Regions from separate parts of the Candidatus Pantoea soli genome, predicted to be linked through region 2. Evidence: predicted binding sites of a transcription regulator. Region 2 holds the regulator's gene; the other holds the start of a gene.
What was found. Region 2 encodes CRP, which controls carbon source genes, mostly activating them, when cyclic AMP is high. Its sites were predicted from a motif close to ATGTGANNNNNNTCACAT; they were not measured.
Positions count from the first base shown of each region.

Region 1: the regulator CRP is predicted to act here: its motif matches at 2,904-2,921, upstream of D8B20_RS08185 (6-phosphofructokinase).

Region 1 is NZ_CP032702.1:1,755,427-1,761,962, forward strand. It holds gene pqqE (pyrroloquinoline quinone biosynthesis protein PqqE) at 1-325, shown strand, start outside; gene pqqF (pyrroloquinoline quinone biosynthesis protein PqqF) at 325-2,634, shown strand; gene D8B20_RS08185 (6-phosphofructokinase) at 3,055-4,035, shown strand; gene D8B20_RS08190 (PTS sugar transporter subunit IIB) at 4,046-4,360, shown strand; gene D8B20_RS08195 (PTS sugar transporter subunit IIC) at 4,353-5,720, shown strand; gene D8B20_RS08200 (class II fructose-bisphosphate aldolase) at 5,707-6,536, shown strand, end outside.
Region 2 is NZ_CP032702.1:3,422,659-3,429,194, reverse strand. It holds gene argD (bifunctional acetylornithine/succinyldiaminopimelate transaminase) at 1-1,015, shown strand, start outside; gene D8B20_RS15930 (YccS/YhfK family putative transporter) at 1,016-3,091, opposite strand; gene crp (cAMP-activated global transcriptional regulator CRP) at 3,150-3,782, opposite strand; gene D8B20_RS15920 (OsmC family protein) at 4,086-4,490, shown strand; gene D8B20_RS15915 (phosphoribulokinase) at 4,560-5,429, opposite strand; gene D8B20_RS15910 (YheU family protein) at 5,491-5,709, opposite strand; gene D8B20_RS15905 (hydrolase) at 5,712-6,536, opposite strand, start outside.

The DNA.
Region 1 (6,536 bases), 1.7 Mb from region 2:
GGCGTTTCCCTCGGTGCTGGAGCAGTCGCTGGAAGAGATCTGGTACCACTCGTTTGGCTTCAACCGCTATCGCGGCTTTGACTGGATGCCGGAACCGTGCCGCTCGTGCGACGAAAAAGAGAAGGATTTTGGCGGCTGCCGCTGCCAGGCGTACATGCTGACCGGCGATGCGGACAACACCGATCCGGTGTGCAGCAAATCGCCGCACCATGGCAAAATCCTTGAAGCCCGGCGCGAAGCCAACTGCAGCGACATCAAAATTGCCCAGCTGCAGTTCCGCAATCGCAGCAATTCCGAACTGATCTTCAAACAGCGGATCACCTGATGGCTGCAGCCGTGCTGACGCTGGCAAACGGCCTGCGCTGTCACCTGATCCACCAGCCAGCGGCGCAGCGCGCTGCCGCACTGGTGCAGGTGCGCGCCGGCAGTCTTGATGAGCCGCCGCGCTGGCCCGGGCTGGCACATTTGCTGGAGCATCTGCTGTTTTGCGGCAGCGCACGGTTTAGCGGCCCCCAGCGGCTGATGCCGTGGGTGCAGCAGCAGGGCGGTCAGGTGAATGCGACCACCCAGCTCAGCCGCAGCGCCTACTTCTTTGAACTGCCCGCAGCCGCGCTGGGCGAAGGGCTGACGCGGCTCGCCGATCTGCTGGCCGCACCGCAGCTGAGTCGCGAGGCGATTGTGCAGGAGCAGGCGGTGATCGATGCCGAATACCGTCTGCTGCAGGACCACGCGGAGACCCTGTGCGAAGCGGCCCTGCTGGATGCGCTGGGCGGAGCGTTCCGCCGCTTTCGCGTTGGCAGCGCGTCGGCATTTGGTGACAACGTCACTGAATGTCAGGCGGCGCTGCGCCATTTTCATCAGCGCCACTACCGCGCCGCCGCGATGACGCTGTGGATCAGCGGGCCACAGTCGCTGACCGCCCTGACGCAGCTGGCGCACGACTTTGCCGCTGCCATCGCCCCGGGAGAGGCGAATGAACCGCCGCTGATGGACGCCCCAACGGCGCCTGCAGCCTCGGTGCTGCGGCTGGCCGGTCAGGAACAGTTCTGGCTCGGCCTGCCGCTGAGCGGCGAAGCCACCTGCTTGCGTGACAACGTCACGCTATTACGTGCCTTCTGGCAGGATGACGCGCCGGGTGGGCTGATGGCCCGGCTGCGCGCTGAACAGCTTTGTGACGCAATCCAGGTGCAGTGGCTGTGGCAGGCCGGGCGGCAAAGCGTGCTGGTGCTGCGCTTCAGTGCGCCTCGCCTCACCGCCCGCCAGGCGCAGCGTATTGAACAGCGTTTCTGGCAACATCTCACTGCGGTGAGTCAGGCGTCGGCGCATCAGCACCGGCACTATCTGCAGCTGGCGCAGCAGGATTTTCAGGCGCTGGCTCCGCTGGCGCAGCTGCGCGGACGCGCGCTGGAGTTCGCGCCGCCGGAAAGCGTGCCGGCAGCGTTTTCTGCCTTTGCCGCCGCGCTGGCACCGGCTGGCGCGCTGCGTTTGCTGACGCAGCAGCAGGCAGCCGCTGCGGCCTGCTGCACTCAGGGCTTTACGCTGCAGCGGGCGCCCTGGCCACCGCTGTCGCCGCCGGTGCTGGCCCCGGTGCCGTGGACGTTCTATCCGCAGCCGGCAGCGCCGGTGACGGAACCCCCGGCAGCATCTGGGGTTGCCGCACCGCTGCTGCAGATTGCAGCGCGACAGCCGCAGGAGACGCTGCTGCTGCGACCGGCCTGTGGACAGACGCTGACGGACGAGGCCGCGCAGGCGCGCAGCGTGGCGCTGCGTCCGCTGCTGGCCCGTCTGCGTCACCTCGGCGGACAGGGCTGCTGGGAACAACAGCAGGGCAGCTGGCAGCTGGCACTGCATTTGTCCGCCGCGGCGCTGCCGCTGCTGCCGGCGCTGCTGCATGCCCTGCAGACACCGGGCGAAGCCGCGACGGCGGCTGTGCCACCGTCGATTGCCATTCGTCAGCTGCTGGCCGCGCTGCCGCAGCAGCTGCGCGCACCCGCACCGCTTCTCTGCTGGCAGGCCGTATGGTGCGGCAGCGCGGCGCGGCATCGCCAGGTGGCGCAGGCGCTGCACGCTTTCCCGCTCAGCGCCGTCGCTTCCGCCGCGCCGCCGCTGCAGCGCGGCATTACAGCGCTGCCCTGTACCGGTGGCGATGCCGCGTTACTGCTGTTTATGCCGCTGCCGCAGCAGGACGATCTCAGCCTGGCAGCGCTGCGTGCGCTGGCGCTGATGACAGAACCGCGCTTTTTCCAGCGTCTGCGCGTGGAGCAGCCGGTGGGCTACGTAGTCTCAGCACGCTATCAGCGCGTCGCGGATGTCGACGGACTGCTGCTGGCGCTGCAGTCGCCGGATGTGGGCTGGCGCGAACTGCTGTCCCACTGCAAGCGCTTTCTGCGTGACATGCAGCCGGCGGTGGAGCAGCTGCAGGCCGCGACGCTGCGGGACTGGCAGACAACACTGGCGGCCGCGTGCACGCCACAGGACAATGTGACGGCGGCCCAGGAGGCGCTGCGCCAGCAGCAGGGCTTGCCCTGCCTGACGCACTGTGCCACCGAAGCGTTAACGCCAGCGCACCTGCAACAGCTTTATTCACAGCTGCTGCGCCAGCGCCGCCGCTGGCGCGTGCTGGTTACGGCCTGATCGTCCCGCGCGGAGCGGCGCAACCTGCGCCCGCTGCGCGCAATTATCGGCCCGCTGATCGCCTGTCAGCGGGCGTCTGCCACCTCCGCACCCACTTATCTGCGCGGCCGTAAAGCGCAATTGCGCGGCTAAAAATGCGCGCAGAGTCACAATTCAGCTTTAAACAAAACACGTCCGCCGCCGCAAATAAGCCTCAGCCAGTCAGAGGCGGCAAAAAAATATAACAGCCTGATAACGCATATATTTTGAAAATGTGCGCTAATCCGCACCTGTGATTTTGTTCACATAAATAACCTTGCTGCGCCGTCTGTCAACGTCTTCACCGGTTAAATAAGTGACGGAAGTGTGATCTCACCTGCAAATAACAATGTGCTTCGCCGGAAGAATAGCGGCAGAGCGGTAATGACAGGAGCAGCGGTGATGAGAATAGGCATGGTGATCAGCGGTGGCGATGTGACCGGCATAAATAATTTTATTTTTCAGGTTGCGCGTCTGACGCAGGCGGAGATGGTGTTATTTAACGGCGGCATTCCGGGGCTGCTGGAAAATTGCCATCAGGAAATGACCCGGCGCGACCTGGTGGATTACGCGATTGCTGCCATCCCGGTTATCCGTTCCGGGCGCACCGGGCGGAAATTACTGCGCCCGGAGTATGAAACTATTGCCAGACAGCTTAAATCGCTGCGCATCGATATATTAATTATGGCCGGCGGTGATGGCTCTTTGCAATTTCTGCATACGCTGAGTGAATTTGGCGTCAACTGTTTTGGTGTCGGGATGACCATTGACAACGACGTGTTTGGCAGTGATTACACCATTGGTTTTTCGACCGCCTGCGAGCAGGTATTAAAGGAGGTGGCAAAACTGCGTAATACCGGCCGCGCTTTAACCGGGCGGGTTTTTATGGTTGAACTGCTGGGAGGGTACTGCGGCGAATTAACCCTGCAATCGGCCATCAAATCCAATGCGGATTTTGCGCTGATCCCGGAGTGCCAGATCCCGGTTGCCGACCTTGCCGCCCGTATCACGCAGCGGCTGGCGGCGCAGAACAGCGTGATTATCCTGTGCTCCGAAGGCTATACCCGTGAATACTCACCGGGCTTTCAGGGCGCGATTGATACGCTAATTAAACAGCTGGAACCGCTGACGGGCGTGCGCATCCGTAAAACCATCATGGGTTATGGTTTGCGCAACGGAGACGCCACCTGCGAAGAGATTTATCAGGGCACGCTGATGGCCAGTGAAGTCGCGCGCTGTATTGAATCGGGCATGCGCAATAAAGCCGTCATTATTAATGGCAGTCATAAACCCATCCCGATTGATTTACTAAGCATGAAAAAACGCCTGGTGGATACCGAAGGGCATTATTACAAACTCGCTAAACAACTGCATATTCTGTGAGGACATAACCATGCTGAAAATACTCTGTGTCTGTGGCTGCGGTCTGGGTTCCAGTTTTGCTATCGAGATGAGCGCAAAAGCGGTGTTAAAGAAGCTCGATATTGAAGCAGATATTGATCACACCACCATTTCCGAAGCCGGGGCTTTTAAATCGGACATGATATTAACCCAGAAAGCCTTCGCCGATGTATTAAACGCCGACGCCAGCCCCGAACAGATGAAGCGCGTCATTATTCTGAACCGGCTGACGGATAAAAATGAAATTGAGGAGAAAATCGTCGCGTTTATGAAAGCCCATAATTTGCAGGTGGCCAGCCATGAATAGCGTAATTAATTTTCTGATTAAAGATTTACTCGGTCAGGCCTCTATTCTGATCGCTTTTATTGCACTGATAGGTTTGCTGCTGCAAAAAAAATCGGCCGGGAAAGTGGTGGAAGGCACGTTCAAAACCCTGCTGGGCTTTTTAATTATGATGGCCGGCATCAATATCATTGTGGGTACGCTGACCTTCCTGAATACCATTTTTACTCACGGTTTTGGCATGCAGGGGTATATCACCGACGTGGCCGCCATCGCCGGCTTAGCCAGTCGCGAACTGGGATCTGAAGTGGCGCTGACGCTGCTGGTGATTTTTATCGTCAATATCCTTATCGCCCGGCTGACGCCGTTCAAATACATCTTCCTCACCGGCCAGGCGCTGCTGTGGATGGCCACTATCGGTGCAGTGATTGGCTACAAAGCGGGACTGACCGGCCTGCCGCTGATCCTCACGGGCGGCCTCTTTGGCGGCGTGATGGCGGTGGTGATGCCCGCACTGGCACAGCCGGTGGTGCGTCGTATCACGGAGTCTGACGACGTGGCGCTGGGTCACTTCTGCACCATCGGTTATCTGCTGACGGCGGCAGTGGCCAAAGTGGTGGGCAGGGGCTCACGCTCCACGGAAGACCTGAAGTTGCCGGACAATTTTAAGTTCCTGCAGGACACCTACCTGTCGATGGCGGTGGTGATGGTGCCAATGTATCTCATTCCCGCGCTGGCGGCCGGCCCGGCGTTTATCGCGCAGTACAGCAATGGCATGAACTACCTGATGTATGCCTTTATGCAGTCGATTCAGTTTGTCGCCGGGGTGTTTGTGCTCTACAGCGGAGTACGCCTGCTGCTGAACGAGCTGGTGCCTGCGTTTCGCGGTATTGCCATGCGGCTGGTACCGGATGCCCGACCGGCCCTCGACTGTCCGGTGATGTTCCCCTATGCGCCCAACGCCGTGATTGTTGGCTTCCTCGCCACCACGCTGGGCTCGGTGGTGGGCATGCTGCTGTTCCCGATGTTTGGCATGGCGATGATCCTGCCCGGGCTGCTGACAAACTTTTTTGCCGGCGGCACCGCCGGGGTATTTGGCAATGCGCTGGGCGGACGGCGCGGCGCGATGATCGGCGGCTTTGTCCACGGCCTCTTTATTACGCTGCTGCCGGCTATCCTGGTACCGATGCTGGAGAGCTACGGCTTTACCGGCGTGACCTTCAGCGATTCTGACGTCATCAGTACCGGTCTGGTGCTGGGGCACGCGTTCCAGAATAACTGGCTGTTTGTCGCCCTGTTTGTGCTGTTCATCACCCTGATCGCCTGGTTTGTTAACGGAAAATCTCCCAAATCCCACGAGGAAAAGCTGCATGAAACTTTATAACTTTACCGATCTGTTGCAGGTGGCGAAACAACGTGAATTTAAAGCGCTCGGCTCGTTTAATCTGCACTGCCTTGAGATGTTACCGGCCTTCTTTACGGCAGCGGAAAAGACCAACAGCCCGCTGATGGTACAGATCTCCACCGGCACGGCAAAGTACCTCGGGCATAAGCTGATTGTGGACGCGATACGCTCTCTGTCAGAGAGCCGGAACGTCCCGGCGTGTTTACACCTGGACCACTGTTCCGATCTGGCCGCCATTCAGACCGCGCTTGATGCCGGTTTCAGTTCGGTGATGTATGACGGTTCGCATTTGCCGCTTGATGAAAACATTGCCAATACGCGGCGCGTGATTGATATGGCACGCCCGCTGCAGGTGTCGGTGGAAGCGGAGCTGGGGGCGATCGGCGGCGCTGAAGAGGGGAAATCCGTGGCGCTGGATGACGCGGCGTTCACTACCGTGGAAGATGCCAGACGATTTGTCGCGGAAACCGGCGTCGATATGCTGGCTATCTCAATTGGCACCGTGCACGGCCTGTATACCGGTAAGGCGCAGATTCAGCATCAGCGGCTGGCCGACATTACCGCAGCCACCCACACGCCGCTGGTGCTGCATGGCGGTACCGGCGTCAGCGACGAGGATATGCGGCTGGCGGTGCGCAGCGGGATCGAGAAAGTGAACGTCGGCACCGAAATGAATGTGCAGTGGGTGGCAAACTGCAAGCAGACATTTGAAAAGGGCAAAGTGAACGACAGCGTACGCAACTTTCTGGTGCCTGCCAACGATGCCGTCACCAATGTGCTGGTCGAAAAAATTCA
Region 2 (6,536 bases):
GCAGGGGGAAACGCTGTGGCACACCAGCAACGTGTTCACCAACGAACCGGCGCTGCGTCTGGCAGGCAAGCTGATTGCGGCCACTTTTGCTGAACGGGTGTTTTTTGCCAATTCCGGTGCGGAAGCCAACGAAGCCGCGTTTAAGCTGGCGCGCTATTACGCCTGCAAAAAACACAGCCCGTTTAAAACCAAAATTATCGCTTTCCACAACGGCTTCCACGGCCGCACGCTGTTTACCGTGTCTGTCGGCGGCCAGCCGAAGTACTCCGATGGCTTTGGCCCGAAGCCGGCCGACATTGTGCATGTGCCTTTTAACGATCTGGACGCGGTCAAAGCGGTGATGGATGACCACACCTGCGCCATCGTCGTGGAACCCATTCAGGGAGAAGGCGGGGTGATGCCCGCCACGCCGGAATTTATGCAGGGGCTGCGTGCGCTGTGCGACCAGCACAATGCGCTGCTGGTGCTGGATGAAGTGCAAAGTGGTATGGGGCGCAGCGGTAAGCTGTTTGCTTATGAACACTATGCGATTCAGCCGGATATCATTACCACGGCCAAAGCACTCGGCGGCGGCTTCCCGGTCAGCGCGATGCTGACTACCGACGCCATTGCCGCCGTGATGGCGCCAGGCGTACACGGCACTACCTACGGCGGTAATCCGCTGGCCTGCGCCGTCGCCGAAACCGCACTGGATATCATTAACACGCCGGAGGTACTGAATGGCGTGGAGACGCGTCGGCAGCAGTTCGTGACGGCGCTGCAGGCAATAGACGCCGATTACGATATCTTCAGTGAGATCCGGGGCAAAGGGTTGCTGATCGGTGCTGTGCTGAAACCGCAGCATGCCAGCAAAGCGCGCGATATTCTGAACGCCGCTGCGGCTGCAGGCGTCATGGTGCTGACGGCCGGTACCGATGTTATCCGCTTTGCGCCTTCGCTGGTAATTGAACCCACCGATATTGCAGAGGGAATGGCGCGGTTTGCCCGCGCCATTCAGCAGGTGCTGGCCGCCTGATTAGCCTTTCGGGCGTATCGCACTCAGCCAGCGACCGTGATGCGGGCGCTGGCTCCACGCCAGAGACGAGATAGTATGCATCACGCTCAGGTGCTGCAGAATCCGCTTCACATGCTGTTCAACAATCGTCACCGGCCCGTCACTCAGGCTATCCGGTGCTTCCAGAATATTGGTGTCACTGCCCGGGCCGTCATAGGAAAGCCGCTGCTGACAGCGCTGCAGCGCGATCTCACAGGATTGCAGATAGCGCTCCGCCAGCGTCGGGGTCAGCATGGTATGCTCGCGCGCCAGAATCGTCATCGCATTGATGTGCTCAACAATGAACTGGCTGTGGGTCACCCACAGCCGCATATCTTTCAGATACTGCGCGTTAAAACCGGGTTCGCTGGAGGCCTGATTCAGGGAGTTGAACAGTGCGTTATGCGCTTGATTGACCTTGACCCGCTGTTCCGCCAGCTTTTGCGGTGACTGCTCCGGGCCCAGTAGCAGGCGCAGTGCCTCCTGAAAAGCCTCAAGCGCATCATGCGCGTTGCGGCGCAGCAGGCCGCTCTGCCACTGCGGCCACAGCCAGATCATTCCCGCAAAGGCAATCAGGCAGCCCATCAGCGTATCCATCATGCGCGGCAGCAGAAACTGCGCGCCGTTCAGCGACAGCAGCTGCAGCGAATACACCGCCGTGACGGTAAAGCCAATCATGGACCAGCCATAATATTTGCGCGTCACCAGATAGCTGATAAGCGTAATCACCAGCATAAACAGCAGGGCGATCGATTCCGGCACCGCCAGCCGCAGCGAGGCCGCGGCAATCAGCAGCCCGGCAAAGGTGCCCAGCGCACGGTGCTGAATACGCACCCGCGTGGCGCTGTAGCCATTCTGGCTGACGAACAGGATGGTCATCAGAATCCAGTAGGGTTTGGGAATGTTGAAGAACAGCGCCAGCGCGCTGCCAAACATCAGCATGACGGCAAAGCGCGCCGCCGTGCGCAGCGCTGAAGATTTCAGCGACAGATAGCTGCGCAGCGCCGGCAGCAGCGGCAGACGGCGCTGCCGGTCGGCCATCAGATCGCGGGTGTAGAGCGGCTTCTGCGTACGCAGCACGCGCGCGATGCGGCTGAAGTGATACAGGCAGAAATGTCCCACCGGGTTATCCGGATGCTGACGCGCAATCTTTTCCAGTGCGCTGAGCGGCTTCTCCATCTCAAAACGGCCGGTTAACTGATGGTAAAGGATGGCGTCGGCCAGCACGCGCAGGCGCGCCGAGATGATGCGGGCGTTCCAGCGAATCACCGCTTCAGCGTGGCTTTGCTCCACCAGTTTTTGCACCTCTTCCGGCTGGTGCAGGCTGACTGAAATGTGCTCCTGCAAATCCAGCGCCACCTGAAACGCACGCGTCAGGCGCTTATGGCTGTTATCGCGACTGGCTGACAGCATGTGCATCTGCTGATAACAGGTGGTGATGAGATCGACCGCTTTCTGCTGGCGCGCCAGCAGCGGCGGCAGCGCTTTTTCCGGATCGGTCAGCTGGGTCAGCAGCGTATATTTGGCATCGCAGTAATCCGCCAGTTCGTGATACAGCAGGCTGAGGGTTTCACGCATCGGCTGCTCTTTCCACAGCCAGAACCAGAACCAGTTAAACAGCCCGTACCACAGCGTGCCGCCAATGTAGAGCAGCGGTGGAACCCAAATCGGCATGCGGCCAATGAGGCTGAGCGTAAAGATGGCGGCAATCAGCGTGCCGGGAAGCAGACGGCCATGCAGCGGGCTGATTTCGCCGGTTACGCCAACCAGCAGCGGCAGCACCAGCAGGATCAGCGGCAGCGGCACGTTAAGCCCGGTAAGATACTGAATCAGAAAGCTGCCGGTAGCGAACAGCGCACCGCCGACAATCAGGCGCTTAAAGAAGCGCTTATGCGGGGTATCCAGCCCGGCGATGTTGCAGCAGGCCGGCACCAGAGAGAACAACAGCCCTTTTTGCAGGTCACCCGCCAGCCAGCCGAGCGCCACGGGCAGACACAGCACCAGCGTTTGCCGCAGCGCGTAGTTGACCTCAGGATGATAGATGATTCGACGCCACATCAGCTCATCGTAAATAAAAACGGCGCAATGTTGCCATTACGCCGTGGGTGAGAAGAAATCAGCGGGTGCCGTAGACGACGATAGTTTTACCGTGTGCGGAGATCAGGTTTTGATCTTCCAGCATTTTCAGGATACGGCCCACGGTTTCGCGTGAGCAGCCCACGATCTGACCAATTTCCTGACGGGTGATTTTAATTTGCATACCGTCCGGGTGGGTCATGGCATCGGGCTGTTTTGCCAGGTTGAGCAGCGTTTGCGCGATACGACCGGTGACGTCCAGGAAGGCAAGGTTGCCTACTTTTTCGGAAGTCACCTGCAGGCGACGCGCCATCTGCGCCGACAGGCGCATTAAAATATCCGGGTTTACCTGAATCAGCTGACGGAATTTTTTGTAGGAAATTTCAGCCACTTCGCAGGCAGTCTTCGCACGTACCCAGGCACTGCGCTCCTGGCCTTCTTCAAACAGGCCGAGCTCGCCGATGAAATCTCCCTGGTTGAGGTAGGAGAGAATCATCTCTTTGCCTTCTTCATCTTTAATCAGTACCGCGACGGAACCTTTCACGATGTAGTACAGCGTTTCCGCTTTCTCACCCTGATGGATGAGGGTGCTTTTGGATGGATATTTGTGAATATGGCAATGGGACAGGAACCATTCGAGTGTAGGGTCTGTTTGCGGTTTGCCGAGAACCATTCGCTATTATCCTCTGTTGTAATCGTGCCCAAAACACAGGGGGCAGTTTTCCCTGTCAGGCGGTGAAATCGTCAAGCGTTTCCCGTAAGGGAAAATTATTCGGGGTGGATTCGTAAGCGATGCTTTTGATTCGTCCCGCCTTCGTCTGTAATGACGAAAATATTTTCAGCTCTGTTTGTAGCACAGCTTTTGCAGGCTGTCTTGTGTTGTCTCGCTTCAGCGGCAGGGGCAGGCGTCCGGATTGCTGTTTGCCAGGTGAAAGCGTACTCTGGCGGCAAAACCGCCGCTTCAGGAGACAAAGATATGCAGGCACGAGTGAAATGGGTTGAGGGGTTAACCTTTCTCGGAGAATCCTCATCCGGACATCAGGTATTAATGGACGGGAATTCCGGCGACAAAGCACCCAGCCCGATGGAGATGGTGCTGATGGCCGCCGGCGGCTGCAGCGCGATTGACGTGGTGTCAATCCTGCAGAAAGGGCGTAACGACGTGGCGGACTGCGAGGTGAAACTCACCTCGGAACGGCGCGAAGAAGCGCCACGCATTTTTACACACATTAACCTGCATTTTATCGTCAGCGGTCATGCGCTGAGCGATAAGGCAGTGGCACGCGCAGTGGATCTCTCGGCTGAGAAGTACTGCTCGGTGGCGATCATGCTGGGTAAAGGCGTGGAAATCACCCACAGTTATGAAGTGAAGGCGTTGTAAGCCAGCGGCCGCGGTGCGATGCCCGACGCGCAATACGTCACCCTGCGTCAGGCATCGCCACCCCGGCGGTCATTCAATGCGTTTACCCTCAATCAGCCGCTGCACCAGCGGCGTCATGATCAGTTCCATCGCCAGCCCCATCTTGCCGCCCGGTACCACCAGCGTATTCATATGGGAAATGAACGATCCCTGAATCATCGCCAGCAGATAAGGAAAGGCAATGCCTTCCAGCCCGCGAAAATGGATCACCACAAAGCTCTCATCCAGCGAGGGGATCTCGCGCGCGGCAAACGGATTGGAGGTATCCACGGTGGGCACGCGCTGGAAGTTAAGGTGGGTGCGCGAGAACTGCGGCGTGATGTAGTTGATGTAATCCTCCATGGATCGCACCACCGAATCCATGACCGCTTCGCGTGAATGGCCACGTTCACTGGTATCGCGCACCAGCTTCTGAATCCACTCAAGGTTAACGATGGGTACTACGCCGACCAGCAGATCGACATGCTCGGCGACGTTATTCTGCTGCGTGACGACGCCGCCGTGCAGCCCTTCATAAAACAGCACGTCGGTGTTTTCCGGCAGCGGCTGCCACGGCGTGAAGGTGCCCGGCACCTGATTCCACGGCACCGCCTCGTCATAGGTATGCAGATACTTGCGCGACTGACCGTGACCGTTCTGACCGTAGTCCCGGAAGGTCTGCTCCAGCAGCGCAAAGTCATTGGCCTCCGGGCCGAAGTAGCTGATATGACGCCCGAGATCGCGCGCTTTGCGGATCGCCATATCCATTTCCGGACGGGTATAGCGATGGAAGCTGTCACCTTCGACTTCGGCGGCGTGCAGATCCAGCTGCTGGAAAATCTTACGGAAGGCGAGGCTGGTGGTGGTGGTACCGGCTCCGCTGGAACCGGTGACGGCAATGATTGGATGCCTGGCTGACATAACAGTGCTCCCTGTGAAGTCCGGCGATGAGCATTGTTACCACGAATTCCCGCGCGGCGCATCAGCCGCGAAATTCGCGCCGCGGCATAATATTGACCGACTCATGCAGTTCCGACCACACCAGCACCACCTCGCCCTGTTCCAGCTGCCGGCGCACATCAGCCACTTTTTGCGCCAGGCTGCGCTCCTGTTCGCCGTAATCGGTGCCTTCACGCAGCACAAAACTTTCAATCAGGTTTTCCAGCGTTGTCGCTTCAAGTTCCTGCCAGGGAATAATCACAATCACACATCCAGATAGGTTGAGAGCCAGTCCGGCACGCGCTGCTCCAGCCACATCTGCGGTCTGTGCAGGCTGCCACCCACAAAGCCGACGTGTCCACCCTGCTGCGTCAGCTGATAGTCAATTGTGGCAGATAACTGCTGCGGCTGCGGAATAACCGCTTCCGTCATAAAGGGATCGTCTTTGGCATGAATGATCAGCAGCGGCTTGCGTACGCCGGTCAGCAGCGGCAGGGCGCTGGCGCGCTGATAGTAGTCGCGTGCATCAATAAAGCCGTGAGCGCGGGCGGTGATCGCGTCATCAAATTCGCGCAGACGGCGGAAAGCGCGCAGCTGGATAAGATCAACCGGCAGCGTACCCGGCCAGGCGCGCAGTTTGCGCGTGGCATTCTTTTTCAGCTGGGTCAGCAGGTAGTGCTGATAAAAGCGCGAAAAGCCGACATCCAGCTTTTCACTGCAGGGTTCCAGCGCCAGCGGGGCTGAGATGGCCACAGCGGCATCCAGCGGTGCGCTGCTGCCCTGCAGGCCAAGCAGGCAGGCCAGCATGTTGCCGCCCAGCGAGACGCCCACGGCCGCGGTGGGCACCGTGCCCCATTCGCGCTGCAGCCAGTGCAGAAAATAGGTGGCGTCTTCGGTTTCACCGGAATGATAGATGCGCTGCAGGCGGTTAGGTTCGCCGCTGCAGCCGCGGAAATGCATCACCACCGCCAGCCAGCCGCGCGCCTGACACGCCTGCATCAGGCCATGCGCATACGGGCTGCGGAAACTGCCTTCCAGCCCGTGAAACATCACCATGCGCGGTTTATGGCGCGCCTGTGCCGGGTCTTC